Regions from separate parts of the Dorea sp. AF24-7LB genome, predicted to be linked through region 2. Evidence: predicted binding sites of a transcription regulator. Region 2 holds the regulator's gene; the other holds the start of a gene.

Region 1 (16,645 bases), on a different contig from region 2:
GCTTCATAGGCTCCTTTTGCATGATCGCGAAGCTGCTCTACAACCTTCTGCTGGCTCGCCGGTGCAAAGATTACGGTATCTTTGTGCGGCACATAGATAACCAGATCGTCTTTTAATTTGTCAGCACACACCTGCCAGATATGGCGAAAGCACACAGAACTTGCCTCATGTACGCCATCCGCAATAATTCCAAATCCGCCGTACCATGTATTTCCAATGACAAATTCTACGTCACGCACCAGATTCTCGCATGCTGTGTGATACAGCTCCTCCACTGTGATCTCCGGTGGGAGCATAGCATCTTTTAATACTTCGTAGCTTTCTTCGCCTCTCTTAATTACAAAAATGATCTTCAGATCTCCGGCAAACCCAATCACCGGTGTATCTTTCTCTGAGAAATTCTTACCATTAAGTGCCTGCTGATCTGTCAGCTCATTTTTCACCCACGGATAAATCTTGTCTTTGATCTTATCATATTGATAGTGTTCTTCTTCATATTTGCGCATCTCATGAATCCCTTTCTTCTTTATACAAATATAGTTTATCTCTTAATTTGGAATATTTTCTTTAGATTAGTTAAATAATATATAAATTTCCATTATCTTTTATTTTACCAAAATTTCTTATAGAAAGCAATTACATCCGCCTTTTCCTCTTCTCACCGCCTTGACGCTTCCTCTGTGTTACGGTATAATATACTGACACTTGCACAGAAACAGAAAGGATATGTATATAATGAATAATAGAAAGAAACGAGTTTTACTGGCAGCTACAGGGCTTCTGTGTGCCGTATCCATTGCTTCTGCCCAGACTTTCGTATATGCTGCCCCTTCTACAAAAGATCTTGAAAAAAAGACATCGGATCTCAAGGATGATCTGCATAGCATGAACAGTGATCTTGCTTCACTTAGCAAGAAGCTGGATAAAACATCTGGTAAGATTGAGAAGATGTCCGAACAGGTCGAGAAAGCCAAACTTGATCTGGCCGCTGCGAAGCTAAACGAAGAGGCACAGTTCAAGTCTATGAAAGAACGTATCAAATTTATGTATGAAGGTGGGAGTGTATCTCTGTTCGAGATTCTGCTGACTTCTGAGAATATGGCAGATTTTCTGAACAAGGCAGAGTACGTTTCTAACATCAGTGACTATGACCGCAACATGCTGGATAAGTTCCAGACTGCGCGCGAAGAAGTTGCAAAGAAGGAATCCGGATTGAAAAAGCAGCAGGCTGATCTGGCTTCTATGCAGAGTTCTCTGAACGAACAGAAAAGTAACTTAAGTGATAAGATTTCCAATACTTCGAGCAAACTGTCTGATTATAATGCACAGCTTAAGAAGGCAAAAGCTGCCGAAGAAGCGATGCGTACTGCCCGCAACAACGATGTATCCGGCAACACCGGTAAGCAGAGTTCCGGCAATGGCGGCGGTACTTCCAATTCCGGCAAGAAGTTCAATGCGAACACTTCCGATGTTGCGCTCCTCGCCGGTATTCTGGAATGTGAAGCCGGTGCTACTTATGAAGGCATGCTTGCAGTTGGAACAGTCATTATGAATCGTGTGGAGAGTTCCCGTTTTCCAAATACGATTTCCGGTGTTGTTTATCAATCCGGTCAGTTTGCACCGACATGGAATGGTGCATTGAACCGTGTACTTGGACGTGGGCCTTCCTCTTCCGCTTATTCTGCTGCCAAAGCAGTGCTCGGCGGAGCCAGACATAACAGAGTCCGGAATTGTTATTTCTTCTGGGCTGCCTTTACCGGACATGCCGGGATTAATGTAGGTGGCAATGTATTCTGGTAGATTTAATACTATATATTCAATAATCTAATTATAAAAAAAGAAACGAGCAGGCATTCATTTTGCCTGCTCATTTCTTATATATTGCAAATTACAGATATCGAAATTACATTAATTTTCTAAAGACGTCTTTCAACTCTTCTACATTTGTATCTTTCGGGTTACCCGGACAGCATGCATCTTCTCCGGTGTAGATTTTCTATATCCCAATACCCACTGCGTTGTCATATACACGGAGCCCTGGCAATGCATTTCCAGCAGAAATTTAAGTTTTTCATTAAGTTTCTGACCGGTTCTGGATTCTATCTGTCTCGTATAAAATTCAAATATCAGTTTAAAATCATGCTGCCGCAGACAATTCTGTTCATCTGTTTTAAATGCTGCACGAAAAAACAATTTTTCTTTTTCATACAGATTTTCATCGCCTCTGCCAGACGATACTTCATCTTTTCGCTTTTGTTCTCTGCCTGCTTCATTTTATGTACTTCACTATTACCTCTGCTCCACCTGATGAGCTACGGAATCATCTCCCGGTAGCGCAAATGTCTCTATATCCACCATCCGATTCAGTCTTCCTTCTCTCCATATCATCAGATACACATGAAATTCAATACTGTCTCTTGCTGTAATAAAAGGCTCTTCCCGGAGAATCACCGTTTCTCTTCCTTCTCTTTTTAATTCCATTTTGCGCTTTCTTGCTGCATCCATGATGAGCTTATATTTTTCCATCGACGCTTCATCGTATTTACGTTTTGGATAAACAGCGCCTGCATGACGGAACTTCCGCATCAAGATATCAATTGTCTTGGCGTGGCTTTTGCGGTGCAGTTTCACAGCAATCCATTTTGCCATCACGCGTGCAAGAACCGGATTCGATACACATTCGGATGCATATTTCCGGTAAGTCTTAAGACTGTGCACGAGGCTCATATCCTCTGCCTCTGCCGCGATCTCTTCCAGAACTTTGATTCCTTCTTCGTCCGGAACCCACAAATGCTCTTTCGGAACAATATATTTCCTCGGCGCTGAAGGATAACAGCCATAACTAAGCGGTGGAAATCCGGCAAGTTTCACAAGCCACTGCTCCCTTTCTGTGCAGTAGGTATCACCCAGGTATTTCCATTTGTCCTGTAAAATAGCAATTTTATATTCCAGCTGTCTGAGATATTCATAGCCTCTCACCCAGAAATGCCCGATTTCTCCGTAATCATACAGCATATATTCAAATTCCAGCCGCTGAAAAAATATCGTTACCATTGAATCGCCGCAAAGTACCGCCAGAATATAACGATCCTTGTCCCGCTTCAAGGTTGCATCAACCGAACCTTCATAACCTTCTTCATAAAATCCGGTCATCTTTGCTTCTTTGAATACAAGAAAGCTCTCAACTGCATCATTCATCAGATAAACAAGACGAATTTCTTTTTTCTCTTCATTCGGAGGCAACAGCTCAAACTGGTTCTGTGCCAGTAATTCCTCCAACATATCAAATGTATTTAATAACCCCATTTCGACATCCGCTTTCATAATATTTTTTGATCTTAATATCATTCTAACAAATCATGCCGGAAAATCCAATGAAAAAAACGCACCAGACAGATTTCCTGCCTGATACGTTTAGTTAGTTTTTTAGGAGTTTTATAAATGAGTTTATAATTAATTCTATCTTTCCATACTTGCGATGTGGTCTGTGTGAAGCAGCATATGTGCTTTGTGAGAATTTGGTTTCTCAAAATATTCTTCATACATCTTAAGTACATCTTTGTTCTCATGTGAGAAACGGATATCTGCATTCTTATCCAGATAATACAGATTCTTTCCTCGCTCAAACGCAAGCTCTTCTCCATCGTGGATCGGCTGTCCGCCACCGCCTACGCATCCGCCTGGGCAAGCCATAACTTCTACGAAATCGTAATGGACATCTCCGCGCTCGATCTTCTCAAGCAAGGCTCTTGTGTTTGCAAGTCCACTGACAACTGCCGTCTTTACAGTGATATCGTCAATGGCAAAATCAGCTTCTACAACACCGTCGTTCTCCTGGAATCCCTGGCTTCTGACAACTTTGAATGCGTCAGCTTCCGGATTCTCATTCTTAAGCAGGTAGTAAGCGCTGCGAAGTGCAGCCTCCATCACTCCACCGGTTGCTCCGAAGATCACACCTGCTCCGGAACCTTCCTGCATCGGTCTGTCACTTGCAATATCTTCTAATGTATCCGGACTGATATGAGCAGAGCGGATCATTCTTACCAGCTCTCTTGTTGTAATAACTGCGTCAATATCATGTCCTGCATACTCTTCATAATACAGTTCCATCTCACGCTCGCCCTTCTTAGCCACACATGGCATTACGGACAGTGTGTAGATCTTCTCCGGCTCTACGCCCAGTTTTTCTGCGAAATACGTCTTCATAGCAGCACCGAACATCTGCTGTGGTGATTTTGCAGTTGAGAGCTGTTTTACCAGATGTGGGAACTGTGACTTAATGAAACGAATCCAGCCCGGACAGCAGGATGTGAACATCGGACGTTCTTTTAACTCTCCGGATGTGAAACGTTTCAGGAACTCCGTTCCTTCTTCCATGATCGTAAGATCTGCTGAGAATGTGGTATCAAATACATAATCAACGCCCATTCTCTTCAAAGCATCCAGAATCTTTCCAACTTTGGCATCTTCCGGTGCAAGACCTAACTCTTCACCCCATGCTGTACGAACAGCCGGTGCAACCTGAGCTACTACGATCTTGTCTTTATCCTCAATTGCTTTCCATACTTTCTCTGTATCGTCACGCTCACGAAGCGCTCCTACCGGACAATGTGTAATACACTGACCGCAAAGTGCACAGTCTGCTTCATCAATACTTCTGTGACCTGCAACATTGATCGTTGTTCTGGAACCGGTACCTTCTACATCCCAGATTCCAAGTCCCTGGATCTTATCACAAACCTGTACGCAACGCATGCACTTGATACATTTGGAAGAATCGCGGATCAACGGGAAATGTTTGTCCCATGGCTGTTTCTCCAGCTGCATCTTGAACGGAATATCAAAAATATTCAGATCATTCGCCACTGTCTGTAAACTACAGTTGCCACTTCTTGAGCATGTCACACACTCGCAATCATGCTGAGATAAAATCAGTTCCACTGTTGTTCTTCTATGTCTACGTACCTTCGGGCTGTTTGTATAGATCACCATGCCTTCTTTTACAACATTGTTACAGGATGTGATGAGTTTTTCTTTTCCTTCTAATTCAACAACACAAACACGACAGGCTGCAATCTCGTTAATTCCTTTGAGATAACAAAGTTTTGGAATCGGAATTCCATTTGATGCGGCAGCCTCCATAATTGTGGTATTCTCTTCTACTGAGATCTTTTTTCCATCTATTGTAAGATTTACCATAATGTCTCTCTGCCTCCTTTAAATATTCCGTATCCAAAGTGATCGCAGCGAAGGCATCTGCTTGCCTCCTGTTTTGCTTCCTTCTCTGTCATACAGTTTTCTACGCCTTCAAAATCACAGACTCTCTCACATGCTTCACGCTCTGTCAGATTGACTCTTCCACATGGAGTTCTGTCACGAAGGGCTGCTTCCGGAATCTCAACATCACAGGAAATCTCGTGATGGTATCCCAGATATTCATCAATATTGGCAGCAACAACTTTTGCAGCAGCAATTGCTTTAATAACAGATGCCGGACCACTTGCACAGTCTCCACCGGCAAATACACCTGGCATATTCTCAAATGTTCCTGTACTCTTTGTAACGATCTTACCACGCTCAACCGGGATACCTGCTTCTTCAAAATGACGTGTCTCGATATTCTGTCCGATTGCTACGATCAGTACATCACATGGGATATAAATGTCGTCTTCTCCGGTCGGTTTGATGCTTGCTCTTCCATCTTTGATAGAACTGATCATCTGCGGAGTTACATAAATTCCCTTAATATGGTGCTTCTCATCAATATCGAGTGAAGCAGGTGCTTTGAGTGTCTGTAATTCGATACCTTCTGCTACAGCGCCTTCTATTTCCCCCGGAAGAGCTGTCATATCTGCTACTCGTCTACGATATACGATACTTACCTTCTTAGCGCCCAGTCTCTTAGCTGTACGAACTGCATCCATGGATACGTTACCGCCACCGATGACAGCAACTTCTTTTCCGGTCAAATCCATGATCTCGTTCTTTCCTACATTACGTAAGAACTGCACTGCGGATAAGATTCCATCTGCGTCTTCCCCGTCAAGGCCCAGTTTCTTATCTGTACTAGCTCCGATTGTAATCAGCACTGCATCGTACTGTTCTCTTAATTCCTGAATATTGATATCCTGACCAATCTTCAGACCGTATTTGACTTCTACTCCGGTCTTCAGAATTGCGTTAATGTCATCTTCGAGTCTCTCTTTCGGCAGACGATAGTTTGGAATACCATAACGTAACATTCCTCCCAGTTTCGGAAGCATCTCATATACAGTTGTCTGATGCCCCATTAACTGAAGATAATATGCTGCACTTAATCCTCCCGGTCCTCCACCGAGTACTGCGATCTTCTTACCTGTGCTCTTTGCACACTTCGGCGGCTCTACTTCTCCTGCGAAATCAGCCGCAACACGTTTCAGTCCGCGGATATTTACAGAATCATCTACCATGTTTCTGCGGCATCTTGCCTCACAAGGATGCTCACAGATAAATCCACATGTCGTCGGGAATGGATTATCCTTACGGATCAGGCGGATTGCATCCGCATATCTTCCTTCTCCTACTAATGCAATATATCCCGGAATATCAACATGTGCCGGACATAAAGACACACAAGGTACCGGCTGATTATATGTACAGGTACAACGTCCTCTCTGAATATGCTCTACATAATCATCGCGATATCCGATCAGTCCTTTGTATACCATGTTCGCAGCTTCGTAACCAATCGCACAGTCCGCTGATTCCATAATAGACAATGCTGTCTGCTCCATAGTGTCTAATGTCTCCATTGTTGCTTTACCATCCAGTACATCTTTGATGAACTGGTTTAACTGTCCCAATCCAATACGGCATGGTACACACTTTCCACATGTCTGTGCGTGACATAACTCCAAAAATGCTCTTGCCATATCAACCGGACATAAGCCCGGAGGGCTTGATTCGATTCTTCTCTCCAGATCTTTGTAAAGGCCTTCCATAACGATTTTCGCCTTTTTTGGAGAGGCAATTTCTAACCTACTCATTTCATACATCCCTTCTTTGTATTATTATTGATGCAGTTTTCTTATTATAGCATTTTTTTTCTCATTTGTAATCATGCACAGCAAAAGTAGATAATTTAACGATTTATTGATGATTTTGTCACAATTTATTTATTTCATCTATACTTACTTGTACAGTTTTCTTTAACTTTTTCTAAATTAATCTTCGAATAAGTAACATTTAGCAATAATATAGTTGAAGACAATTACAATTCCCTGCGTAATGATTTTCACAAGAACACCTACAATTTCAACCCTTTCACTTTTTTATGCAAAAAAAGACTATGAAACAACTCTGCTTCATAGTCTTCCGATATTCTTTCAGCAATCTGATAATTAAACCAGTTCGATCAGAACTTCCATTGCTGCATCACCTTTACGCTGTCCGATCTTGATGATTCTTGTGTAACCACCGTTACGATCAGCATATTTTGGTGCAATCTCATCAAAGAGTTTTGCAACAAGGTCAACATCTTTTGTATTTTTCTTTCTTCCAGCCTGTGCTGTCGGAACTTCTTTTACAGGATAGAGAACTTTTAACATCTGACGACGTGCGTGAAGTCTGCTAGGCATATCTTTCTTGATTGTCTTGTCAACTTCATCGTATACTGTAACTTTCTTACCGTCTACAACTTCTTTTACACGTTTTCCGTCTTTGTCTTTGCGAGCAACTTTAGCTTTAACAGTTACTTCTTCAAAGTTGTCTTTTTCTCTGACAGCCATAGCGATCAGACCTTCAGCGATCTTGCGGATCTCTTTAGCTTTAGCTTCTGTAGTCTTGATCTTACCATTGTTAAGTAATGCTGTTACCTGGTTTCTTAATAAAGCTTTTCTCTGGCTTGATGTTCTGCCGAGTTTTCTATACTTTGCCATTATTCATATCCTCCATATTTACACTTGGTTATACTCTTCGGGCTTACTAGCCAAATGCTCTGCTGTGCACTTTCAGACTTATCAGCAGAAGGCACTTTTAGGAAAAACCGTGGAAACCCGATTTATTCCTCTCCTTTGCTTAAGCTTAATCCTAATTCATCAAGCTTAGCAAGTACTTCTTCTAAGGACTTACGTCCAAGGTTACGAACTTTCATCATGTCTTCCGGTGTTCTGTTTGTCAGTTCTTCAACCGTGTTAATACCAGCCCTCTTCAGACAATTGTAAGAACGTACAGATAACTCTAATTCGTCAATGCTCATCTCAAGCACTTTCTCTTTCTCGTCATCTTCTTTTTCGATCATTACTTCTGCAGCCTGAGCTACTTCTGACAGATCAATGAACAGTTTCAGGTGCTCGCTGAGTACCTTAGCTGCCAAACTTACTGCTTCATCCGGGAGCAGTGTTCCGTTTGTGTATACATCTAATGTTAATTTGTCAAAATCTGTAATCTGACCAACACGAGTATTTTCAACGGTAAGATTTACACGTTCAACCGGTGTGTAGATAGAATCAATCGGAATTACCGCAATCGGCAAATCGTCGTTCTTATTCTTATCAGAGCTTACATATCCTCTTCCTTTCGTGATGGTTAATTCCATGTAAAGCTTGCTGTCTGCACCGCCGTTCAGTGTAGCGATTACTGTCTCAGGATTCATGATCTCGATGTCCTGATCCACCTGAATGTCTGCTGCTGTTACAACACCTTCACCCTCGAACTCGATATAAGCTGTCTTAGGCTCATCTGTCTCGGATGTATTCTTGATAGCCAGTGATTTCAAGTTCATGATAATCTCTGTAACATCCTCTTTCACCCCTGGAATGGAGCTGAACTCATGAAGTACCCCATCAATCTTCACCTGGCTGATTGCAGCACCCGGTAAAGATGAAAGCATGATTCTTCTAAGGGAGTTACCTAATGTTGTACCATATCCTCTTTCGAGTGGTTCTACAACAAATCTTCCATATTTCTTATCTTCTGAAATCTCAGTTATTTCAATATTGGGTTTATTAAAATCAAACACTAAGTCCACCTCCTGTGGTGTTACGGGTTATTATTTAGAATACAACTCGACGATTAACATCTCGTCTACTGGAACATCGATTGCTTCACGGTTTGGAAGTTCTTTAACTGTTCCTTTCAGAGCTTCAGCGTCAACTTCTAACCAATCCGGAACCATACGTCCGCCTGTAACTTCTACGATCTCTTTATATCTTGTTGAACTCTTCTTAGCTTCTTTGATTTCGATCACATCACCAGCTTTGATAAGGTAAGATGGGATGTTTACCTGTTTACCATTAACAAGTACATGTTTGTGGTCAACGATCTGTCTTGCTTCACGTCTTGTTCTTGCAAGTCCCATACGGAATACTACATTGTCCAGTCTGGACTCAAGAAGAACCATCAGGTTTTCACCAGTCATACCTGACATCTGTTTAGCTTTCTTGTAGTAGTTTCTGAAAGGTTTCTCTAATACACCATAGATGAATTTAGCTTTCTGTTTTTCACGTAACTGAAGACCATACTCGCTCATTTTTCTATTGGATCTTTTTAACTGTCTGTTGGACTTTTTATCAATTCCTAAATATACCGGATCCATTCCGAGAGAACGGCATCTTTTAAGAACCGGAACTCTATTTACTGCCATGTTTTATTTCCTCCTAATTTCAATCAGTTTACGGTAAGCGCATAATAAATCTAAAATAAGTATTACACTCTTCTGCGTTTCGGCGGACGGCAGCCATTGTGTGGTACCGGAGTAACATCCTTGATACTTGTTACGTCAATTCCGCATGCCTGCAGGGCACGAATTGCTGCTTCTCTACCTGAACCTGGTCCTTTAACCATAACGTCAACTGATTTCAAACCATGTACTAATGCTGCTTTAGCTGCTGTTTCAGCTGCCATCTGAGCTGCATAAGGGGTAGATTTTCTTGAACCTCTAAATCCAAGACCGCCTGCACTTGCCCATGAAAGAGCATTTCCCTGAGCATCTGTTAATGTAACGATTGTGTTATTAAAAGATGACTGGATGTGAGCCTGTCCATGTTCAACGTTTTTCTTGACACGTCTCTTTGTCACTTTTTTTGTAACTTTCTTTGCCATAATAAAACTAACCTACACTTTCCTTTTTAATTATTTCTTTTTGTTTGCTACTGTTCTCTTAGGACCTTTTCTTGTTCTTGCATTTGTCTTAGTCTTCTGACCACGAACCGGAAGTCCTTTTCTGTGACGGATACCTCTGTAGCATCCGATCTCCTGAAGTCTCTTAATGTTCAGAGCGATCTCTCTACGAAGATCACCTTCTACTGTCTGTGTCTCATCGATTACTGCACTGATCTTCTTAACGTCTTCGTCCGTCAGATCTCTGCAGCGGATATCAGCGTCAACGCCTGCTTCTGCTAAAATACGTGTTGCACTTGCTCTGCCGATTCCATAGATATAAGTTAATCCGATCTCGACACGTTTGTCTCTTGGTAAGTCTACACCTGCTATACGAGCCATGTGATTGTTCCTCCATTTTCTTTTCACTTAGTTTTCATTGTCTTTAATAGGGGAATTTCTTAATGAAATCCCAGGTGTGTCGGTATCCACACCCTTTCCGGCCACCGTTTCATAAAACGGTAATGACGAGCCGGCATTAGAAGCAATATACGAGGATAGTCACCGGCTACAGGTGTTTCCTTGTATATTTCAAATAGTCTACACACCTCCTGGTGTGTCGTCTATCAGCCGCCTTAATTAACCCTGTCTCTGTTTATGCTTCGGGTTCTCGCAGATAATGCGAACGCTTCCTTTTCTTTTGATTACTTTGCATTTTTCGCAAATTGGTTTTACTGATGATCTAACCTTCACGGGGATCCTCCTTTCATCCATTGCTCTGCCTTTTGTATCTTGCGCTTTTTCGCTGTAAAAACCGCAACTCATTCGTCTTTACACATAGAAATGCCCGAAAACGCGCTTATATAGTATAGCATCATTTGTCCAGCAAAGTCAATAGACTTTTTATAATTTATTTATCTCTCCAGATAATTCTTCCTTTTGAAAGATCATATGGGGATAATTCCAAAGTTACTTTGTCACCTGGCAGAATCTTGATAAAGTTCATTCTAAGCTTTCCACTGATATGTGCAAGTACCTGGTGACCATTTTCCAGTTCTACCTGAAACATTGCGTTAGGTAATTTTTCTACTACAGTTCCTTCAATTTCAATTACGTCAGCTTTTGACATCTCTAATCCTCCTGATTTTCTTCTTTCTTATTCCATTCCTTTATGATCCGTCTGATCTTTACATCGTCTGCATCCTGTATATCATATTGCTGCAATATGATCTGCACATGTTTCTTCTTTTTCTTTTTTGGTTTCTGTAACGTGCGTAGTCTTCCATCCGCCAGATATACATATGCATCTTCTGTTCCGGTTATGATAAAGATCTCTCCCGCATCATGTCCGGCTTTCGATCTGACAAGCATTCCTTTTTCAAATCTGTCCATACTATATGCCCTCAGTTAAAGAAAGAAGTTTCGGTTCGTTTTCTGTGATCAATACCGTATTCTCATAATGTGCAGATAACGAATGGTCTCTTGTTACTACAGTCCAGTCATCATCCATCCAGTCAACTTCCCATCCACCGATGTTAATCATAGGTTCAATAGCAAGTGTCATTCCGGCTTTTAACAGTACACCTTTACGCTTCATCTCATAATTCGGTATCTCCGGTGCCTCATGAAGTGCTGTTCCTATGCCATGGCCGCACAGGTCACGCACAACGCCGTATCCTCTCTCTTCGGCGTATCTTCCGATTGCCCCGGATATATCAAATAAATGATTGCCTTCTTTCGCGTATTTTATACCTTCGAAGAAACACTCTCTTGTCACGCGTACCAGATCCTGCGCCTCTTTGGATACTTCTCCAACGCAATGTGTACGTGCTGCATCCGAGTGATATCCTTTATAAATAACTCCTGCATCCAGACTGACAATGTCGCCTTCTCTGATGATCCTGTGTTCACTCGGAATTCCGTGAACCACTTCATCGTTCACTGACACACAGATCGATGCCGGATATCCATTGTAATCCAGAAATGACGGAATACATCCATAGCTGCGGATAATCTCTTCACCAAGGCGGTCGATTGCCTTGGTCGTCATTCCCGGATGAAGTGCTTTTTCTAATTCCTTATGAACAATTTCCAATATACGTCCGGCTTCTGTCATTAATTCAATTTCTCTGGACGATTTTACTGTAATTGGCATGTTCTTATTCTCCTAAAATCTTTACGATTGTCTGGAATACATCCTCGATATCAATCGTTCCATCGACTGTAGTCAGTATTCCGGCTTTTGTATAATAGTCAATCAACGGCTGTGTCTGCTCATGATATACCCCAAGACGTTTCTTCACTGTCTCCGGCTTGTCATCATCTCTTAAAATTAGCTCTTTTCCGCATGTATCGCAGATACCATCTACTTTGGTCGGAGCATATTCCAGATGATATGTTGCGCCACAACCTACACATGCACGGCGGCCACCCATACGATGAACTATATTCTCATCCGGCACATCTACATCAATCGCATAATCTATTTTCTGTCCCAGTTTTTCAAGTGCAACATCCAATGCTTCTGCCTGCGGGATTGTTCTCGGAAATCCGTCCAGAACATATCCTTCTTTACAATCTTCCTGGTTCACGCGGTCTACAACGAGATCTACAACCAGTTCATCCGGGACAAGAAGTCCCTGATCCATGTACGTTTTCGCTTTTTTACCCAATTCCGTACCATTTTTAATGTTTGCTCTAAAGATGTCTCCGGTTGAAATATGAGGAATGTTATATTTTGCGGCAATTTTCTTTGCCTGAGTTCCCTTGCCCGCTCCAGGGGCTCCTAACATAATAATTTTCATATGAGTTCCTCCTTATAGCATTTTAACCCGCGGATAAAATCCGCGAGTCAAATTGCTTATATGCTTAACTATTCAAAAATCCTTTGTAGTTACGTACTAATAACTGTGACTCAATCTGTTTGAGTGTTTCAAGTACGACGCTGACAATAATGATCAGTGATGTACCACCAAAGGATACTTTTGCACCTAACCATCCATTAAAGAAAATCGGAATAACCTGTACAATGACAAGTCCGCATGCTCCGATAAAGATGATATAGTTAAGTCTCTTTGTTAAATATTCTACGGTTGGTTTACCAGGACGGATACCCGGGATAAATCCACCGCTTTTTTTCATATTATTTGCAATCTCTAATGGATTGAATGTAATGGATGTATAGAAGTAAGCAAAGAATACTGTCAGTATAATGTATACGACTAATCCCCAGCTGTACTGGATCTGATCTGGATTCAACCAGTTACCCTGGTTCATTCCCTTTAAGATCTGACTTCCAATTCCGTTACCGTTTCCCTTGCCTGCCAGTGAAGCAATGACAATCGGAAACTGCATCAGAGATGATGCAAAGATGATCGGAATAACACCTGCGGTGTTTACTTTCAACGGGATGTGTGTTGTCTGTCCACCGTATGTTCTTCTTCCTGTCACCTTCTGTGAATACTGTACCGCGATTCTGCGTTCAGCATCCTGAAGCAATGTAGTAAATACTACAAGTGCAAGAATGATTGCAAGAATAATTACTGCCGCAAGTCCGCCTTTGGCAATGCTCTTGCCTTTTACGAACTGACTGTAAAGTGTTGTCATATCATTCGGTACACGGGAAAGAATATTAATCACCAGAACGATGGAAATACCATTTCCTACGCCCTTCTCTGTAATCTGTTCACCTGCCCACATCAAGAATGCGGATCCGGCTGTCAGTGTTAATACTACGATTGCAGCATTTACAAAGTTGTATTCTTTCAGAAGTCCCTGACGTCCAAATCCAACTGACATCGCAATTGATTCGATCAGAGCAAGTACAACTGTAAGATAACGGGTAATTTTTGTAAGTTTCTTTCTTCCGTCTTCACCATCTTTCTGCATCTCTTCCAACTGCGGAATCGCAATTGTAAGAAGCTGGATAATGATGGATGATGTAATGTATGGTGTAATACTCAGAGCAAATACGGACATCTGCTCAAAAGATCCACCGGTGAAAGCGTTAAATAAATTAAACGCTTCACCTGTGTTCTGTGCAAAAAACTCTTTGATATAGCTTGGGTTAACTCCCGGTGTCGGCAGTTCTGAACCGAGTCTAATCACGATTAACATTAAAAATGTATATCCGATTCTTCTCCGGAGATCCTTAATTTTAAATGCTCTTCGCAATGTATCAAACATTAGATCACCTCTGCTTTTCCACCTAAAGCCTCAATCTTAGCAATTGCTCCTTTGCTGAATGCATTAGCCTGTACTGTAAGCTTTTTAGTTAACTCTCCGTTTCCAAGAATCTTAACTCCATCTCTAGGATTTTTAACGATTCCCTGTTCGATCAGTGTCTCTACTGAAACAACTGCATCGTTCTCGAATACTTCAAGAGCATCTACGTTAATTCCAACGATTGTCTTAGAATTTCTGTTTGTAAATCCTCTCTTCGGAATTCTTCTGTATAACGGCATCTGTCCACCTTCGAAACCTGGTCTTGTGCCTCCTGAACGAGCTTTCTGACCTTTGTGTCCCTTACCGGCTGTTTTACCATTTCCAGATCCGTGTCCACGTCCTTTTCTGAAATTATCACTCTGTTTTGATCCATCAGCTGGTCTTAAGTTAGATAAATCCATTGTAACACCTCCTTATCTGATATCTAAATTCTTACGCTTCTTCAACTTTTACCAGGTGTTGTACCTGTTTTACCATACCTCTGGTAGCTGCATTATCCGGAAGTTCAACTGTTTTGTTGACTTTCTTCAGTCCAAGTGCTTCTACAGTTTTCTTATGCTTCGGTACAGCACCAATTGTAGATTTTACTAATGTAACTTTTAAATTTGCCATTTGGTTCTCCCTCCTTAGCCTAAGATCTCTTCAACAGATTTACCGCGAAGCTTAGCTACTGCTTCCGGAGTCTTAACCTGACGTAATCCTTCGATTGTAGCAAGAACAACATTCTGTTTGTTGTTAGAACCAAGAGATTTTGTACGGATGTTCTTGATTCCTGCCATCTCGATTACGGCACGCGCCGGACCACCGGCGATAACTCCAGTACCTTCCGGAGCTTTCTTAAGTAATACGGAAGCTCCTCCGAATTTACCGATAAAATCGTGTGTAATACTTTCATTTTCATCTAATGCTACATTGATAAGATTCTTTGCTGCATCTTCTTTTCCTTTACGGATTGCTTCCGGAATCTCTGTAGCTTTTCCTAAGCCTGCACCAACATGACCATTTCCGTCTCCGACAACTACTAAAGCTGTGAATCTCATGTTACGGCCACCTTTAACAACTTTGGTTACACGCTTGATTGATACCACTTTTTCATTTAACTCTAACTGACTAGCATCAATACGTTCCTGTCTCATGTGTGCTCCTCCTTATTAGAAATTCAATCCAGCTTCTCTAGCTGCATCTGCTAATGCCTGTACTTTACCCTGGTAAATAAATCCACCTCTGTCGAAAACTACTTCTTTGATTCCTTTTTCAAGAGCTTTCTCAGCGATTACTTTTCCAAGATATGCTGCTGCATCAACGTTGTTTGTTTTCTCTAAGTTTGCCTTCACATCTTTCTGAAGAGTGGATGCGGAAACCAGAGTTGTCTGTGCTACGTCATCGATGATCTGTGCATACATATGATTGTTACTTCTGAACACTGCCAGACGTGGGCACTGTGCTGTACCACTTAAACGGTTACGTAACTTTCTGTGTTTGTTTACACGTACTTCACTTCTAGATTTTTTGCTAACCATTTTCACACTCTCCTTTCTTATTTCTTACCAGTCTTACCGACTTTACGTCTAATTACTTCATCAGCATATTTGATTCCCTTGCCCTTATATGGCTCCGGTCTTCTCTTATCTCTGATCTCAGCTGCATACTGGCCTACTTTTTCTTTATCAATACCTTTAACAGTGATCTTGTTCTGACCTTCAACAACAGTCTCAACACCTTCTGGATCTTCCATCTCTACCGGATGAGAATATCCAAGGTTCAGTGTTAATTTGTTTCCGGATTTAGCTGCTCTGTAACCAACTCCGTTTACTTCCAGAACTTTCTCATATCCTGCTGTAACACCTACTACCATGTTGTTGATCAGTGTTCTTGTAAGACCATGTAAAGATTTCATTTTCTTTAAGTCATTCGGTCTTGTTACGACGATTTCGTCGCCTTCCTGTTTGATTTCCATCTCTACAGGGAGAGCTTTTTCAAGTGTTCCTTTTGGACCTTTAACGGTCACATAGTTATTCTCTGCAATTGTTACTTCAACGCCTGCAGGAATAGCAACTGGATGTCTTCCGATACGTGACATATCCTGTTCCTCCTTAACTTAGATTCTCGGAGTGAGCTTACGCCCACTCTGTTTTCAGTTTGCAGTTACTACCAAACGTAGCAGAGTACTTCTCCACCTACGCCAAGTTTTCTAGCTTCTTTATCTGTGATCACGCCTTTGTTAGTAGAGATGATCGCTGTTCCAAGTCCGCCCATTACTTTCGGAATGTCTGCGCTGTTAGCGTAAACACGAAGACCTGGCTTAGAAATTCTCTTAAGACCTGTGATTACCTTTTCATTCTTG
Region 2 (16,645 bases):
TAACGTTCCATTCTTTCGTCAGAGATTCCAGCACCTGCTGTCTGTTAGCTCTGATTTCAGGAACAGAAAGTCCGGTCAGTCTGGACATCTCTTTCATATGCGGAGTCAGGATAAACCTTCCTTCTGTAAGATATTCTGTATATTTCAAATGCTCCGCAAGCAGATTCAGTCCATCTGCATCGATCACACATGCTACTTCCACATTGGACAATACGGTTTTTAAAATCTTCTTTGCAGTCTTGGATCTACTAAGTCCGGAACCAATGCATACCGCATCTGCGTGACTTAAAAGCCGTTTCACTTCTTCCTTGTCAAATTCTGTATAGGTTGTGATGATTGCTTCCGGCAGGAGTGCCTGTAAAATGATCCGGTTCGATTCCTCCGTATAAATCTGCACCAGTCCGGCTCCCATCCGATAAGCTGCCATTGCATTAAGAAATGCAGCTCCGCTCATCCCTTTACTTCCGGCGATCACAAGCAGCCTTCCATAAGTACCCTTATTGGAATCTTCCGGTCTGTCCGGCAGCATTCTGATATATTCCTCTCTGTCCGGCAGATATGCAATGTTCTTGTTCTTCTCCATCGTCCGGAGTGATATTCCGATATCTGTCACTGTGACTTTACCTGCATATTCTTTTCCAGGATAAAAGATAAGTCCGATCTTCTCAACCTGAAACGTCACTGTATAATCTGCGCGGAATGCAATACCAAGCACACAACCATTTCCGGCATTGATTCCCGATGGAATATCCACTGCAACTTTTGTTCCGGACGCTTCATTCATCCACTCAATAACTTCCCGGTAATGCCCGGTTACTTCCCGACTCAGACCAACACCGAATATAGCATCAATGATCAGGCTGTATGTGCCATCCGGGTAGTGGTCGCGGATCGATCCTCCAATGCTTTCAAAAAGCTTCCACTGATATCGGCATTCCGCACTTAAATGTGCCGGATTCCCCGCCATAAAAACAGTAACCGCACATCCTTCTTCTTTTAAAAGTCTCGCGACAGCAAAACCATCTCCGCCATTATTTCCCGATCCACAGACAATCAGAACATCTGTAAAATCCAGCTTTTCCTTTTTCATGGAATCAATACAACTCCTCGCCGCACGTTCCATCAGTTCCAGTGATGGGATACCGAGATTCTCTATCGTATCCTTATCTGCCGCCTTCATACTGTCTCCATCCGGTAAAAACCTCATATACTCATCTCCCTAATATAATCGTACCTATGACACCTGCGGAGTCACAAAACCTTACATCCGCTTACTGACAAGCTCACATGAATGCAGGCTTTTCTGCTCAGGTATCATATAAAAAGGACGTATAAAAACAAGCCTGTATACACATGCCTGTTTCTATACGTCTGCTTTTACTAGTTCTTTCCTTTTTTGCGCTGGTCTTCATTATAACGACTGATGTTATAAGATAACTGCATCAGACTCTCTGACAAATGCACATTCTCAACAATGATATTATCCGGCAGATTGAGGTCTGTATGTGCAAAGTTCCAAATCGCGCGCACGCCGTTCTCCACAAGCATATTCGCAACTTCGATTGCCTTCTCTTTTGGAATTGTAAGTACAGCAATCTCTACATCATTCTTCTGGACAAAGGACTTCAACTCGTCCATCATGCGGATCGGCACTCCACGAATCGCAACTCCCTCCAGACGCGGATTTACATCAAAAATTCCGGTCAGGATAAATCCACGTTTTTCAAACGCTGCATAATTTGCAAGTGCCTGTCCCAAATTACCTGCACCAATGATTATGATCTTATGATCTTCTTCCAGTCCCAGGATTTTGCCGATCTCTGTATATAGATATTTGACATTATAGCCGTATCCCTGCTGTCCGAATCCTCCGAAATTGTTAAGATCCTGACGAATCTGAGACGCAGTAACCTTCATCCTTTTGCTCAGATCGTTAGAAGAAATACGTTCTACCCCATTTTCAAGGAGTTCTCCTAAATATCTATAATATCGCGGCAAACGTCGGATGACTGCCTGTGATATTCCTCGATTATCCAATTTTTTCACCTTCCCATATGTATTCTAACTGTTATTATATAAAATTGTATGAATAAAGTCAATTTTTTAGTAGTTTTTTTATTACGTTTTCGTTATAATAAGAACGTATGTGAACAGATAAGGAGGAATTTTTTATGATACTTGCCTGTCATGGAATTAACAAAACATTTGGTGAAGAAATCATTGTGAAAGATGGTTCTTTTCATATAGAAGATCATGAGAAAGCTGCCCTTGTAGGCCCGAACGGAGCCGGCAAATCTACTATTTTCAAGATAATTGCCGGAGAACTGCCGTCAGATGGTGGTTCCGTCATCCTGACCAAAGGAAAGACTATGGGATATCTCGCCCAGCATCAGGACATGAATACAGATCGTTCGATCTACGAAGAAGTGCGCACGGCAAAAGCAGATATCATTGCCATGGAACAGAAGATCCGTCAGCTGGAACTGGAGATGAAGGACTTAAGTGGAGACTCTCTGGAAGACCACATGGACTCCTACAACCGGCTGACCGCAGCATTTGAACGCGAAAATGGATATGCTTATGAAAGCGAACTGACTGGCGTCTTAAAGGGACTAGGTTTTCAGGAAGAAGAATTTACCAAACCGGTGAATACGCTCTCCGGAGGACAGAAAACCCGTGTTTCTCTCGGCAAACTTCTGCTTACTAAACCGGATATTCTGCTTCTGGACGAGCCGACCAACCACCTGGATCTGAATTCAATCACGTGGCTGGAAACTTACATATTAAATTATCCGGGTGCAGTACTGATCGTCTCACACGACCGTTATTTTCTGAACCGGATTGTAACGAAAGTCATCGAAATAGAAAACGGTGAACTGATGACTTATTCTGGTAATTATACTGATTACTCTCAGAAAAAACAGCAGATCCGCGAAGCGCGTATCAAAGAATATCTCAACCAACAGCAAGAGATCAAGCATCAGGAAGCTGTTATTGAAAAGCTCCGCTCTTTCAACCGCGAGAAATCAATCAAACGGGCGGAAAGCCGTGAGAAAATGCTTGAGAAGATCAAGCCGGTAGAAAAACCGATAGAAACAAACAAAGACTTTCAGTTAAAGCTTGAACCTGCAACCATCAGCGGTAATGATGTACTGACGGTAGAACATTTAAGTAAAGCCTTTCCACCACAGACGTTATTTTCAGATATCAGTTTTGAGATCAAGCGTGGCGAACACGTTGCGATCATCGGCGATAATGGAACCGGCAAGACGACTCTGCTTAAGATTTTAAATCAGGTTCTCCCTGCAGACAACGGAACTTTCACCCTTGGTACGAATGTCCAGATTGGCTACTACGATCAGGAACACCATGTGCTCCATATGGAAAAGACAATCTTTGAAGAGATTTCGGATGATTACCCGACTCTTACAAATACGCAGATCCGGAACATGCTTGCAGCATTCTTATTTACCGGAGACGATGTCTTTAAACGGATTTCCGATTTAAGCGGTGGTGAAAGAGGACGTGTTTCTCTTGCAAAGCTTATGCTCTCTGAAGCAAACTTCCTGATCCTCGATGAGCCGACCAACCATTTAGACATTACCTCAAAAGAAATTCTGGAAAAAGCGCTGAATAATTATACCGGAACACTGCTCTATGTTTCGCATGACCGTTATTTCATCAATCAGACTGCCACAAGAATCCTGGATCTTACGCATCATACGTTTGTCAATTACATTGGAAATTACGATTATTACCTGGAGAAAAAGGAAGAACTCACAGCTGCATATACAGAAAATATCGATATGACTTCTGATTCTTCCACCGATTCCGGTGAAGTCTCCGCTTCCAAATTAAGCTGGCAGGAACAAAAAGAACTGCAGGCTAAGGAACGCAAACGCCAGAATGAATTAAAAAAGACGGAAGAACGCATCAGCGTACTCGAAGACCGCGACCGGGAAATTGATGAACTTATGGTACAAGAAGAGATTTTCACAAACTCTGTCAAATGCCAGGAACTCGCCAAAGAGAAAGTACAGATTGCGGAAGAGTTGGAAACTCTTTATAAAAACTGGGAAATTCTTGCTGAAGACTAAATTATCTTAGTCAAAACTACTGTTCTTATCGCATAAGATAAATAATACAAAAAGGCTTTGACTGCGAGAAGTTAAAGCCTTTTTTACTTAACGGTGCAATTCCAATTATATAATCATACCGAATCATCACTTCATCTTTATTCGATTGTCCATCTCATTATGATTCTGCCGTTTCCGTTTTCACCTGTGGCTGCTCTTTTTTTCCGGCTTTTTTATAAGCCTCCTCATAAAAATATTCCTGGGCAGAAAGTGGCTCTTTGTCATTCCTTATTCTTGTATAATTTCCATCCGGGTTCATTTTCCGCGCCTGGACATTGTCATTTAACATAATCCGGAAATCTTTAAGCAGACATTCCTTCAACCTTACATCCTCCACCGGCGCAGCTACCTCCACGCGGCGTACCGTATTTCTTGTCATAAAATCCGCCGATGCGATATAAACTTTACTGCGCTCTTCTGTTCCGAAAATATAAATACGGGAATGTTCCAGAAAACGTCCTACGATACTGATCACACGGATATTTTCTGTCTTTTCCGGAATTCCCGGCAGCAGACAACAGATTCCACGTATTACAAGATCAATTTTTACACCTGCTTTTGACGCTTCCGCCAGTTTATCAATGATTTTCTTATCTGTCAGCGAATTTAATTTCACACCGACATATGCCGGTTCTTCATGTCTGGCGTGTTCAATTTCCTCATCAATCATTTCCAGCACACGGTTCTGCAGGCATTTTGGTGCAACAAGAAGTTTCTCTGACTGTTCAACAACTTCACCTTTCAGAAGTGCCTGGAATACATTGGATGCTTCCAGACCAATTGCAGGATCTGATGTCATCAGGGATAAATCTGTATACAGTCTGGATGTTTTCTCATTATAATTTCCCGTTCCGATCTGTGTAAAATATTCCACATGATTATCATTTTTTCTTGTAATCAAACACAGCTTGGAATGCACTTTATATCCATCCAGCCCATAGATTACCTGACATCCGGCATCTTCCAGTCTTCTGGACCATTCAATATTATTTTCTTCATCAAATCTTGCACGCAGCTCTACAAGAACAATAACCTCTTTTCCATTCTCTGCCGCCTCTACCAGTGCTTCCACGACTTTGCTCTGCTTTGCAAGGCGGTACAGAGTCATTTTTATTGAAATAACATCCGGATCTTCTGCCGCCTCATTTAACATATGAAGAAATGGGCGGATAGACTCATATGGATAGGAAAGTAACTTATCTTCCCTGCGTATCTGCGTAAGAATACTCTCACCATCCTGAAACATCGGTGATTTCTGCGGCACCTTTTTCTCATAAAACAGTTCCGGATTTTTTCTCAGACGGTCCTGGATTTCAAATACAAATGAGAGATCCAGCGGTGCATCCGACAAAAACACATGCGTCTTGTCCATTTCCAGATATTTACACAATGTTGCAACAACATTTTTATTCATTTCTCTTGAAAATTCTATGCGAACCGGAGTCAGTTTTTTACGCTTTTTGATAAGATCTGCCATAAAATCACGATAATCCAGATCTTCATCATACAATGCATCCGCATCGATATCCGCATTTCTTGTAATACGGATCACAGATTTTGCCTTGATACGGTATCCTTTAAATACTTCCGGCACATAATGCAGGATAAATTCTTCTGACAGCATAAAAGTGCCCGGATGATCCGGCAGTTCGATCAGACGTTTAAACACATTGTTTGAGCACGGAATGATACCGAGACGCTCTTTTTTACTCTTCGTTTCCAGTACTGCAACAATATATATATCTTTGTTCCTAAGAAATGGGAACGGCTGTCTCTTGCTGATGATCGTAGGCGAAATGAGAGGGGCAATCTCTGTCTTAAAATATCGTTCCAGTCTCTGACTGGCTCCCTCGTCGATATGCCGGAAATCTACAAAACGTACGCCATACGCTTCCAGTTCCTGCAAAAGATTTTCGAAAGCTTTCCCGTGTCTTTTGCCAAGCCGCTTTACTTCTTCCAGAATTGCCTCGATCTGTTCTTTGGCTGTCTTCTTTGTTTTGTTGTCACGGATTTCTTTGTGCAATAACATCTGATCCTGCAGCGATCCGACTCTGACCATAAAAAATTCATCCAGATTTGTCTGAAAAATAGAGGCAAAGGTAAGACGTTCACATAATGGAACGTCTTTACTCTCTGCCTCTTCTAATACACGTTCATTAAACTTTAACCACGATAATTCCCGATTACAATATATATTCTTCATAACAGTACTCCTTTTACTTTTTTGCCTTTTACAAAAATACCATAGTTCTGTTTGAAGTATATCTGTTTTCCGTAAAATCTATGTAAAGTTTAGTCCTCTTTTAATTTTTCTGCAATTGCTTTAATAAAGTCTTCGCTGTTCAGCACAGTCGGATTCTCAAGTGTTGTAATAAGTGCCAGGTCTTTTGTCATTTTGCCGCTTTCAATTGTATCAATCGTTGCTTTTTCCAGCTTGTCTGCAAATGCCATCAGCTCTTTGTTTCCATCCATCTCACCACGTTTACGTAGTGCTCCTGTCCATGCAAAAATTGTTGCCACAGAGTTTGTGGATGTCTCTTCACCTTTCAGATGTTTGTAATAGTGGCGCTGTACGGTTCCGTGTGCTGCCTCGTACTCATAATATCCTTCCGGAGACACAAGCACAGATGTCATCATTGCAAGTGAACCAAATGCAGATGATACCATGTCACTCATAACATCTCCGTCATAATTCTTGCATGCCCAGATATAACCACCCTCGGATTTCATAACACGGGCAACCGCATCGTCGATCAGTGTGTAGAAATAAGTGATTCCTGCTTCTTCAAATTTGTCTTTATAATCTGCATCGTAGATATCCTGGAAAATATCTTTGAATGTATGGTCATATTTTTTGGAAATTGTATCTTTCGTAGCAAACCAGAGATCCTGTTTTGTATCCAGTGCATAATTGAAACAGCTTCTTGCAAAGCTCTCAATCGAATGATTGATATTATGCATTCCTTGTACAACTCCGGCACTGTCAAAATTATGTACGAGTTCTCTTGTCTCACTGCCATCTTCTGCAGTATAAACAAGCTCTACCTTTCCTGCTCCCGGAATCTTCATCTCAGAACCTTTATACACATCTCCATATGCATGTCTTGCGATGGTGATCGGCTTCTTCCAGTTTTTTACACAAGGTTCAATGCCCTTTACAACGATCGGTGCACGGAATACCGTTCCATCTAAGATAGCACGGATTGTTCCATTCGGGCTCTTCCACATTTCTTTTAAGTTATATTCTTTTACGCGGGCGGCATTCGGTGTAATTGTTGCACATTTTACAGCGACTTTGTATTTTTTCGTCGCATTTGCCGAATCAATCGTCACCTGATCATCTGTCTCGTTTCTGTGTTCCAGTCCGAGATCATAATATTCAGTATTTAACTCTATGAAAGGTTCCAAAAGATTTTCCTTAATCATCTTCCAAAGGATTCTTGTCATCTCGTCTCCGTCCATTTCCACAATTGGTACTGTCATTTTAATCTTAGCCATGTTCTTCTCCCTTTCTACGTTATTTTCTATATTCTATCTGATTATTATTCTTCCAGATGCAGGTTCTGCATTACATTTTTGATATGCTGATTCGCAAGTTCTTCTGCCTTGTCTGCGTCTTTCTGTTTGATTGCTTCCAGAATCGCCCGGTGTTCCTGAATGGATTTTTCGGCCCGGTGTTCTTCGCCAACAGAAGTCTTTCTTGCCAGCTTCACATACTTATGAAAATCTGTCAGGACATGCTCTAATATACGGCTGTCCGATGCTTCGTAAAGAACTCTGTGAAATCTTCCGTCAAGTTCGGATACTTGTTCTGCGATAGAACTCTGCTCTTTTTTCAGACGAAATTCTGACAGAAGAAGCATCTCTTCCAGCTCTTCAATCTGTTCATCCGTAATATGCTCAGTTGCCCATCTGGCGCACAGACCTTCTAACATCGAGCGGATCTTAAAGATGTCTGCTACATCTTTTCTTGTAATTCCGGTCACATAAGCGCCTTTATTCGGTACGATCCGTACCAGTCCTTCCAGTTCAAGCTGACGGAGAGCTTCCCTTACCGGTGTACGGCTAACTCCCAGTTCATCCCCGATGGAAATCTCCCTAAGCTCATCATTTTCTTTGTATTTACCATTTAATATATCTTCACGCAGTCTCTGAAAAACTCTTCCTCTCAGAGACTGATCCTGATATTCCATCATTTTTATACCTCTCTCAATTTGTTCGTTGTTATCTGAGACGGATGCCAAGCTCTTTGCACGCCTCATCAATAACACCTAACAGTTCTTCATCTGTCAGGACGGTGACACGACCGCTTTCATATTCCTTATCTACCCACTCTTTTACTTTGTCAACAAGCTTGCTGTTCTTGTCAACCTGCTTCTCTTCTTTCAGTCCGAAGTAAGTATTGATCCAGTGTGCGATTCCCGCAAGACCAGATGTATTTGAAATTGCAACAAGTGGCGGGCGATTCAGGAATTTATCTGTATCGAAAATATTATAAATCTCTTCATTTTTCAGCAGACCATCCGCATGGATTCCTGCACGGGTAACATTGAAATTCTTTCCGACAAACGGTGTCCTCGACGGGACTCTGTAGCCGATCTCTTTCTCGTAATACTCTGCAATCTCTGTGATCACTCTTGTGTCCATGCCATCCAGTGTTCCGCGAAGCTGTGCATATTCAAATACCATAGCTTCCAACGGTGTATTACCGGTACGTTCACCGATTCCAAACAGCGAACAGTTTACACTGCTTGCACCGTACAGCCATGCGGTTGTAGAATTGCTGACTGCTTTGTAGAAATCGTTATGTCCATGGAACTCGATCAGTTCGCTCGGAACTCCGGCATGTACACGAAGGCCATAGATAATACCCGGAATGGATCTTGGGATCACGGCACCCGGATAGTTGATACCATATCCCATCGTATCACAGACTCGGATCTTCACCGGAATCTTATATTCTTCCATCAGATGCATAAGTTCCAGACAGAACGGAATCACGAATCCGTAAATATCAGATCGTGTAATATCTTCCAGATGACATCTAGGTGAAATTCCTGTCTCCAGACATTCACGAACGACAGAAAGATAATGGTTCATTGCCTCTCTTCTTGTCATTTTCAGTTTATAAAAAATATGATAATCAGAACAGCTTACAAGAATACCGGTCTCTTTCATACCGATCTCTTTCACAAGTTCAAAGTCTTTCTTGCTTGCACGGATCCAACTTGTGATCTCCGGAAACTTATATCCTCGCTCCATACATTTATAAACGGCATCTCTGTCTTTTTTACTGTAGAGGAAAAATTCACACTGTCTGATCTTTCCATTCGGTCCGCCCAATCTGTGAAAATAATCATAAAGCGTTACGATCTGATCTGTCGTGTACGGAGTTCTGGACTGCTGTCCATCGCGGAAGGTTGTATCTGTGATCCAGATCTCATCCGGCATACTGTGCGGTACAATACGGTCATTGAATGCAATCTTCGGGATCTCATCATAGTGGAACAGATTCCGGAACACATTCGGTTTATCGACATCTACGAGCGGATACATATGCTCTTCCAGCTGCAACAGATTGCTGTGTTTATCAAGGTATACTTTTCTATCTTCCATTGCTGTCATCTCTCTTTCCGTAACAAATACTATTCTTTTTCAATCTTTATGTATGATTGTATACAATCATACATTGTATGTCAAGAAGAAATTAAAATTTTTATGAGGAAAATAGAAAAGCAATATGAATATCTTAGGTTCTCTCCTATTATACCCATACTGCTTTTATGTCTGTAGCATCTCTGTATTCAATTATTACTTCCACCAGATGACCTGGCAGAAAGTCATGTTTTGCTATATCATACTTTCAGCATTTCTTTTCATTAGTACAGTTTTGCACTGATCTCTCTCGGGCGAAGTCCTTCATCTTCCAGTGCCTGGAGAATCTCATTCTTATGCTCTGTTCCAAATGCTTCCATTGTGATACGAAGCTCCACAGCCGCATTACGGTTCGTGCTTACAAACTGGTTGTGTTCCAGTTTGATAACGTTACCTTTGGCATCCGCAATCGTCTTCGCAACACGCACTAGCTCACCGGCTTTATCCGGAAGGAGTACAGATACAGAGAAGATACGGTCTCTCTGGATCAGACCATGCTGTACAATAGATGACATCGTAATAACGTCCATATTACCACCGCTTAAGATTGCAACTGCTTTCTTACCTTTTAAGTTCATCTGTTTCAGCGCTGCAACTGTCAGAAGTCCGGAATTTTCGACAACCATCTTATGGTTCTCTACCATATCAAGGAAAGCGCCGATCAACTCATCGTCCTCTACGAGCAGAATCTCATCGATATTCTCTTTCGCATATGGGAAAATATTTTCTCCGACACGTTTTACAGCTGTACCATCAGCAATCGTATCTGCGCTGTCCAGTGTAACCGGCTCACCCGCATTAAATGCTGCAGTCATACTTGCTGCTGCTTTCGGCTCTACACCGATGACTTTGATCTTTGGGTTCAGCATCTTCGCAAGTGTTGATACACCTGTGATCAGTCCGCCACCACCGATCGGAGCAAGAATATAATCAACTGTAGGAAGTTCCTGTACAATCTCCATTGCGATACTTCCCTGTCCGGTTGCAACTTCCAGATCATCAAACGGATGTACAAATGTGTATCCTTTCTCTTCGGCAAGCTTCAGCGCATACGCACATGCATCGTCATAAACATCACCATGAAGGATAACTTCCGCTCCATAGCTCTTTGTACGGTTGACTTTGATAAGTGGTGTAACTGTCGGCATAACGATTGTTGCTTTACAGCCAAACTGCTGTGCTGCATAGGCAACACCCTGTGCATGGTTTCCGGCAGAAGCAGTGATGAGTCCACGTTCTCTCTCTTCTTCTGACATTCTGCTGATCTTATAATAAGATCCACGTACTTTGTAAGCGCCTGTATACTGCATATTTTCCGGTTTCAGATAAATCTTACCACCTGTCTCTTTGCTTAAATACTCGCTGTAAACCAGCTTGGTAGGCAGTGTGACTTTTTTCACGATCTCACTCGCCTGTTCAAAACTTTCCAGTGTTAAACTTTCCATCTTTGTTGCCCTCCTAATTCTCGTCTTCCTTCGCAAATAACGCATTTACAAATGCATCCGCATCAAATTTCTGCAAATCATCTATTGTTTCTCCGACACCGATGTACTTCACCGGTATACCAAGTTCTGCCTGGATTGCAACTGCAATACCACCCTTGGCTGTTCCATCCATCTTCGTCAGTACGATTCCGGTAATATCCGCAACATCATTAAAATCCTTTGCCTGCTGCAGTGCATTCTGTCCCGTTGTCGCATCCAGCACGACCAGCGTCTCTCTGTATGCTTCCGGAAATTCCCGGTCAATGATACGATTCATCTTTCTGAGCTCTTCCATCAGGTTCTTCTTGTTGTGCAGTCTTCCTGCCGTGTCGCATAAAAGTACGTCTGCATGTCTTGCCTTTGCGGCTGCAACTGCATCAAATACAACGGATGCCGGATCGGAACCTTCCTGACCGCCGATCAGCTCTGCCTGCGATCTGTTTGCCCATTCTTTTAACTGTTCACCGGCAGCAGCACGAAATGTGTCCGCAGCAGCCAGTACGACTTTCTTATTCTGGGCACGCAGTTTTCCTGCGAGCTTGCCGATTGTCGTTGTCTTTCCGACACCATTGACACCGATCATCATTACAACAGAAGTCTTGTCTTCAAATTCATAAGCAGTCTCACCAACATCCATCTGTTCTTTGATACTCTCAATAAGAATTTCTCTGCAGTCTGCCGGTTCCTTGATGTGACGCTCTTTTACCTTTTCTTTTAGGTCATCCAGAATATCATAGGTTGCCTGAACGCCCAGATCTCCCATGATCATAACTTCTTCCAGTTCTTCATAAAAATCATCATCAATATGTGTAAATCCGTGAAAAATGCTGTCCATTCCGGATACAATATTATCTCTTGTTTTCGTAAGCCCTGAAACGAGCCGGCTGAAAAAGCCGCCCTTTTTCTCCTCTGCCATAACAGCCTCCTCTTATCATACTATTATTTTAATTCATTTTCCAGTAAATCTACCGAAACAAGGGTTGAAACACCTTTTTCCTGCATTGTGATTCCATATAATCTATCCGCAGCGATCATCGTTCCTCTACGATGTGTAATTACAATAAACTGTGTATTCTCTGTCAGCTTGTGTAAATATTTTGCAAAACGGTCTACGTTATTATCGTCCAGCGCCGCCTCGATCTCATCTAAGAGACAGAACGGTGAAGGCTTGAGATTCTGTATTGCAAACAACAGGGAAATCGCCGTCAATGCTTTCTCCCCTCCGGATAACTGCATCATATTTTGCAGTTTCTTTCCCGGTGGCTGTGCGATAATGCGGATTCCTGCTTCCAAAATATCTTCATCTTCCATAAGCTCAAGCGTTCCTTTACCACCACCGAACAGTTCTTTGAATACGGTGTCAAATTCCTTGCAGATCCGTTCAAACTGCTCCCTGAACTGCTTACGCATCGCTGTATCCAGCTCCGCAATGATCTGTTCCAGTGTCGCTTCCGCTTCCACAAGGTCATCGTGCTGGTTCTTTAAGAACGTATAGCGCTCGGAAACATTCTTGTAATCTTCGATTGCGTTTACGTTTACGGAACCTAACTGCCGGATTTCGCCTTTTAACTCCTGGATACACTTTTTCATTCTGGAGAGATCTGTAAGGTTCGCATCCCTTAATTCCTGTGCATGACCATATGTGATCTCATATTCATCCCACATATAATTAATCTGTTTTTCTGTGGATTCCTCGTAGCCTTCTTTCTGGCTTTCCAGACGGAATACTTCCTTATCCAGATTAGACATATGTCTCGAAAGTTCTTCCCGTTTCTCTAAGAAACTTTTGTGTCTCTGGTTCAGTTCTTCACGCTCTTTCCTTGATTTCTCAATCTCCTGCCGGATCTCTGTAAATAAATCTCCGGAATTTGCAATCGTCTCTTTCAGCTCACGGATCTGTAATTCCTTATCTTCGATTTCTTTGGAATTACCGCCCTGGCTTGCTGTAAGTTCTTCCATTTCCTGTGTGAATTTATCAATTTCTTCCTGGATACGTGTAACATTTTCTGTAATAAATGTTATCTTCTGCTCCTGACTTGCATTAGCAAGATGCAGAGTCTCCACCTCTTTCTGACATAAAGTTTCTTCCTCTCGGATCTGATCTAATACAGCCTGATCCGCTTCAATTCTGGCATTTAACTCCTGCTCCATCTTCTCTGATGTATCCAGCTCTACCTGTATAGATTCCTGATTATCAGAAATATTTGACATCTCATGTTCCAGCTCTTCTGATTCTCTGTTAATATCTGAAATCATGTTCTCTGACGTATGGATCTTCGCCTCCGCCTGATCAAGGTTCATCTTCGCTGTATTCTGAACGACATATGCCTTCTGCAATTCTTCTTTTAACAGCTCTATCTTCTCATAATATCCGGTACGCTTCGTTCTCTTTTCACTCAGAGACTGCTCCAGATCATTCATCTGTGCTTTTAACTTCTGTACCGCTTTTTCCAATTCTTCGATCTCTCTCCTGCGGCTTAACAGATTACTCGTATTCTTAAATGCACCACCAGTCATAGAACCACCTGGATTGATTAGTTCTCCTTCTAACGTAACAATGCGGATTGACTGTTTGTATTTTCCCGCAATCTGGATTCCATGATCAATGTGGTCAACAACAAGCGTACGTCCCAGAAGATTCGATGCAAGACCGTTGTATTTCGGATCGACTGTAACAAGTGTATTCGCAGGTCCGATCACTCCCGGCTCTTTCAGCGCTTCCGGTCTGCCGATTCCATTTCCCGGACGAATACTTGTAAGCGGAAGAAATGTTGCACGTCCAAACTTATTCTTCTTAAGGAACTGAATCATCCGCTTAGCAGTATCTTCATCACGGGTAACAATATTCTGGATACTTCCGCCAAGTGCAGTCTCAATCGCAATCTCATACTGCTTTTCTACTTTGATGAGATCTGCAACAACACCGAGAAGTCCCGGTTCCTGGTTCTTGTTGTCCATGACACGCCGAATGCTGTTTCCATATCCATCATAACGCTCTGTAATATTTTTCAGAGACTCCAGTCTGGACTGCTCCCGGTGATAAGAAGTCTGGCTGATACGGAACTGTTCCGACAGCCGGTTCATCTCTGCCTGAATACTTTTAATCTGTTCTTCATATGTATTCTGCTTCTCATTAAGTTCAATGATCTGTGCGGAAATATCTTCTAATTCCGCAGCATATTTTTCTTTCTCTTTCTGCTGTTTGTTTCCGGATGTCTGTTCCTCTAAAATCCGTTTTGTAAGCTCTGAACGACGCACCTGGATCTGCTCCCGCATCGTGTCATATTTCTGGATCTTTGCTTTCGTAGATGCACGGTTATTCAGCACATCCATGATATTGCTGTTACCGCGGTCAATCGCATCTGTCAGTTCTGCAATCTTACTCTGTACTTCAACAAGTGTCAGTTTCGCCTTATCTTCCTTATCCCGGCTTTCCTTATGTTCCGCAAGAATTACCGTCTGTTCTTTCTTAAGTTCAGCAAGCTGGCTTTCACGTTCACTCAGTTCCATCTCAATGCTCTGTGCACGCTGGGCATAATGCTCATCGTTCATACGTGCACTGTGGATCTGTTCTTTCAAAAGTGCGATCTGGTTCTCCAGCTGCTGCTTAAGCATGGAAGTCTCATTCAACTGATTCTTGGAGTGTTCAATGGATTCGTCAATCGTCTCCATCTGCTCTTCTACAGCTTCATATTCCTGCTTCATTCCATCATAATCTGCAGAAGCTTGCTCCAGCTCTTCTTTAGTAAGCTTAAGCTTGTCTTCCACCTGACCGGAAAGATCCTTAAGTCTCTCTGTCTCCAGAAGAAACATATTAATATCGTATGTCTTGAGCGCTTCTTTCTTCTTCAAATATTCTCTTGCCTTTTCCGATTGTCGTTCCAGTGGACCGATCTGTTTCTCCAACTCAGCAAGAATATCATTGACTCGCAGAAGGTTCTGACGCTCTTCTTCTAACTTCTTAACAGAAGTATTCTTCCGTCTCTTAAACTTAACGATACCTGCCGCTTCATCAAAAAGCTCTCTTCGCTCCTCCGGCTTTCCGCTTAAGATCTTATCAATCTGACCCTGTCCGATGATCGAATACCCTTCTTTACCTATTCCGGTATCATAAAAGAGTTCATTGACATCTTTCAGCCTGCATGTACTGCCGTTGATCAGATATTCACTTTCGCCGGAACGGTATAACTTTCTTGTTACCGTCACTTCCTCATAATCAATCGGAAGCTGATGATCAGAATTATCCAACGTAATCGCAACCGATGCATAACTTAAAGGCTTACGGTTCTCTGTCCCGGAGAAAATAACATCCTGCATCGTGCCTCCACGCAGTTGCTTGATTCGTTGTTCACCAAGTACCCACCGGACAGCATCTGCAACATTACTCTTACCGCTTCCGTTCGGTCCGACAATTCCGGTAATTCCGTTATGAAAGTCAAACTTTAATTTGTGCGCAAAGGATTTAAATCCATGCACTTCAATACTTTTTAAATACATACCTCACCTACTCAAAGTTCTTTTTCCGAAGTGCCAGTATACTCTGATAAGCAGCCTCCTGCTCCGCTGCTTTCTTTGTGCGCCCGGAGCCGACTCCATATCTGTCGTCACCGATCCGGACAGCCACTTCAAACACTTTATTATGATCCGGTCCTTTTTCTCCAAGCAGCTCATAGGACACAGGTTCCTTAAAGTTTGACTGTACAATCTCCTGCAGGATAGTCTTGCTATCATAAAAGAGCTTCTTATTTTCCAGATCTTTTAAAATAAATCTCTCAATAAACTCTTTTGCATTAGCAAAACCACCGTCCAAATAAATTGCACCGATCAGTGCCTCCATCGCATCTGATGTGACAGATTCTCTCTTTCTTCCGCCGGTTGCATCCTCACCTTTTCCGAGCAGCAGATATTTACCCAGCTCAATATCTCTTGCACAGAAAGCAAGCGCAGGTTCGCACACCATACTTGCGCGCGTCTTTGTAAGCTGCCCTTCCGGCATCGTCTTGTGCAGGGAAAATAAAAATTCACTGGAAATAAGCTCCAGCACCGCATCTCCTAAAAATTCCAGACGTTCATTGCACTCGTATTTTGGAAGATGCTTCTCATTTGCATAGGAACTGTGTACCATCGCTTTTTTCAGAAGTTTATCATCATGAAAATGATAACCAATCCGATCCTGTAACTCTTTTAACATATTATCCATAAATTATCTACCTCATAAAACGAAAAAGCCCGCTGTGGGCTTTCTCGTCTTGTTCATGCCTAGTCATTTGTTGCGTTTTTTATCTGTTCTACAGCATCTCCGACTGTAACAATCTTCTCCGCATCTTCATTATCAATCTCGATATCAAAAGTTTCTTCGATTCCCATAAT

Evidence for each region. The regulator Rex, encoded in region 2, represses fermentation and respiration genes when NADH is low (regulators of the CRP and FNR family bind a similar motif). The targets are predictions, from matches to a motif close to ATTGTTAANTANTTAACAAT.
Region 1: DWY31_RS06955 (NAD(P)-binding protein) is a predicted target of Rex. The motif match lies at 7,131-7,150, and genes of this name have one in related genera.

What each region holds. Positions count from the first base shown of each region.
Region 1 covers NZ_QUFR01000005.1:76,777-93,421, reverse strand. Annotated here, with positions in the region: gene DWY31_RS06980 (DUF1444 family protein) at 1-506, opposite strand, end outside; gene DWY31_RS06975 (coiled-coil domain-containing protein) at 736-1,800, shown strand; gene DWY31_RS06970 (TetR/AcrR family transcriptional regulator C-terminal domain-containing protein) at 1,939-2,193, opposite strand; gene DWY31_RS06965 (DUF3878 family protein) at 2,290-3,306, opposite strand; gene DWY31_RS06960 ([FeFe] hydrogenase, group A) at 3,460-5,199, opposite strand; gene DWY31_RS06955 (NAD(P)-binding protein) at 5,193-7,025, opposite strand; gene DWY31_RS06950 (bL17 family ribosomal protein) at 7,380-7,916, opposite strand; gene DWY31_RS06945 (DNA-directed RNA polymerase subunit alpha) at 8,039-8,998, opposite strand; gene rpsD (30S ribosomal protein S4) at 9,029-9,622, opposite strand; gene rpsK (30S ribosomal protein S11) at 9,685-10,080, opposite strand; gene rpsM (30S ribosomal protein S13) at 10,111-10,479, opposite strand; gene rpmJ (50S ribosomal protein L36) at 10,717-10,830, opposite strand; gene infA (translation initiation factor IF-1) at 10,988-11,206, opposite strand; gene DWY31_RS06915 (KOW domain-containing RNA-binding protein) at 11,209-11,469, opposite strand; gene map (type I methionyl aminopeptidase) at 11,471-12,232, opposite strand; gene DWY31_RS06905 (adenylate kinase) at 12,237-12,881, opposite strand; gene secY (preprotein translocase subunit SecY) at 12,946-14,262, opposite strand; gene rplO (50S ribosomal protein L15) at 14,262-14,702, opposite strand; gene rpmD (50S ribosomal protein L30) at 14,734-14,913, opposite strand; gene rpsE (30S ribosomal protein S5) at 14,928-15,437, opposite strand; gene rplR (50S ribosomal protein L18) at 15,453-15,821, opposite strand; gene rplF (50S ribosomal protein L6) at 15,839-16,381, opposite strand; gene rpsH (30S ribosomal protein S8) at 16,450-16,645, opposite strand, start outside.
Region 2 covers NZ_QUFR01000001.1:256,539-273,183, reverse strand. Annotated here, with positions in the region: gene DWY31_RS01325 (NAD(P)H-hydrate dehydratase) at 1-1,207, opposite strand, end outside; gene DWY31_RS01320 (redox-sensing transcriptional repressor Rex) at 1,381-2,037, opposite strand; gene abc-f (ribosomal protection-like ABC-F family protein) at 2,172-4,097, shown strand; gene ppk1 (polyphosphate kinase 1) at 4,255-6,339, opposite strand; gene DWY31_RS01305 (NADP-dependent isocitrate dehydrogenase) at 6,429-7,634, opposite strand; gene DWY31_RS01300 (GntR family transcriptional regulator) at 7,679-8,332, opposite strand; gene DWY31_RS01295 (2-isopropylmalate synthase) at 8,361-9,752, opposite strand; gene ilvA (threonine ammonia-lyase) at 10,016-11,236, opposite strand; gene ftsY (signal recognition particle-docking protein FtsY) at 11,250-12,191, opposite strand; gene smc (chromosome segregation protein SMC) at 12,215-15,772, opposite strand; gene rnc (ribonuclease III) at 15,780-16,475, opposite strand; gene acpP (acyl carrier protein) at 16,535-16,645, opposite strand, start outside.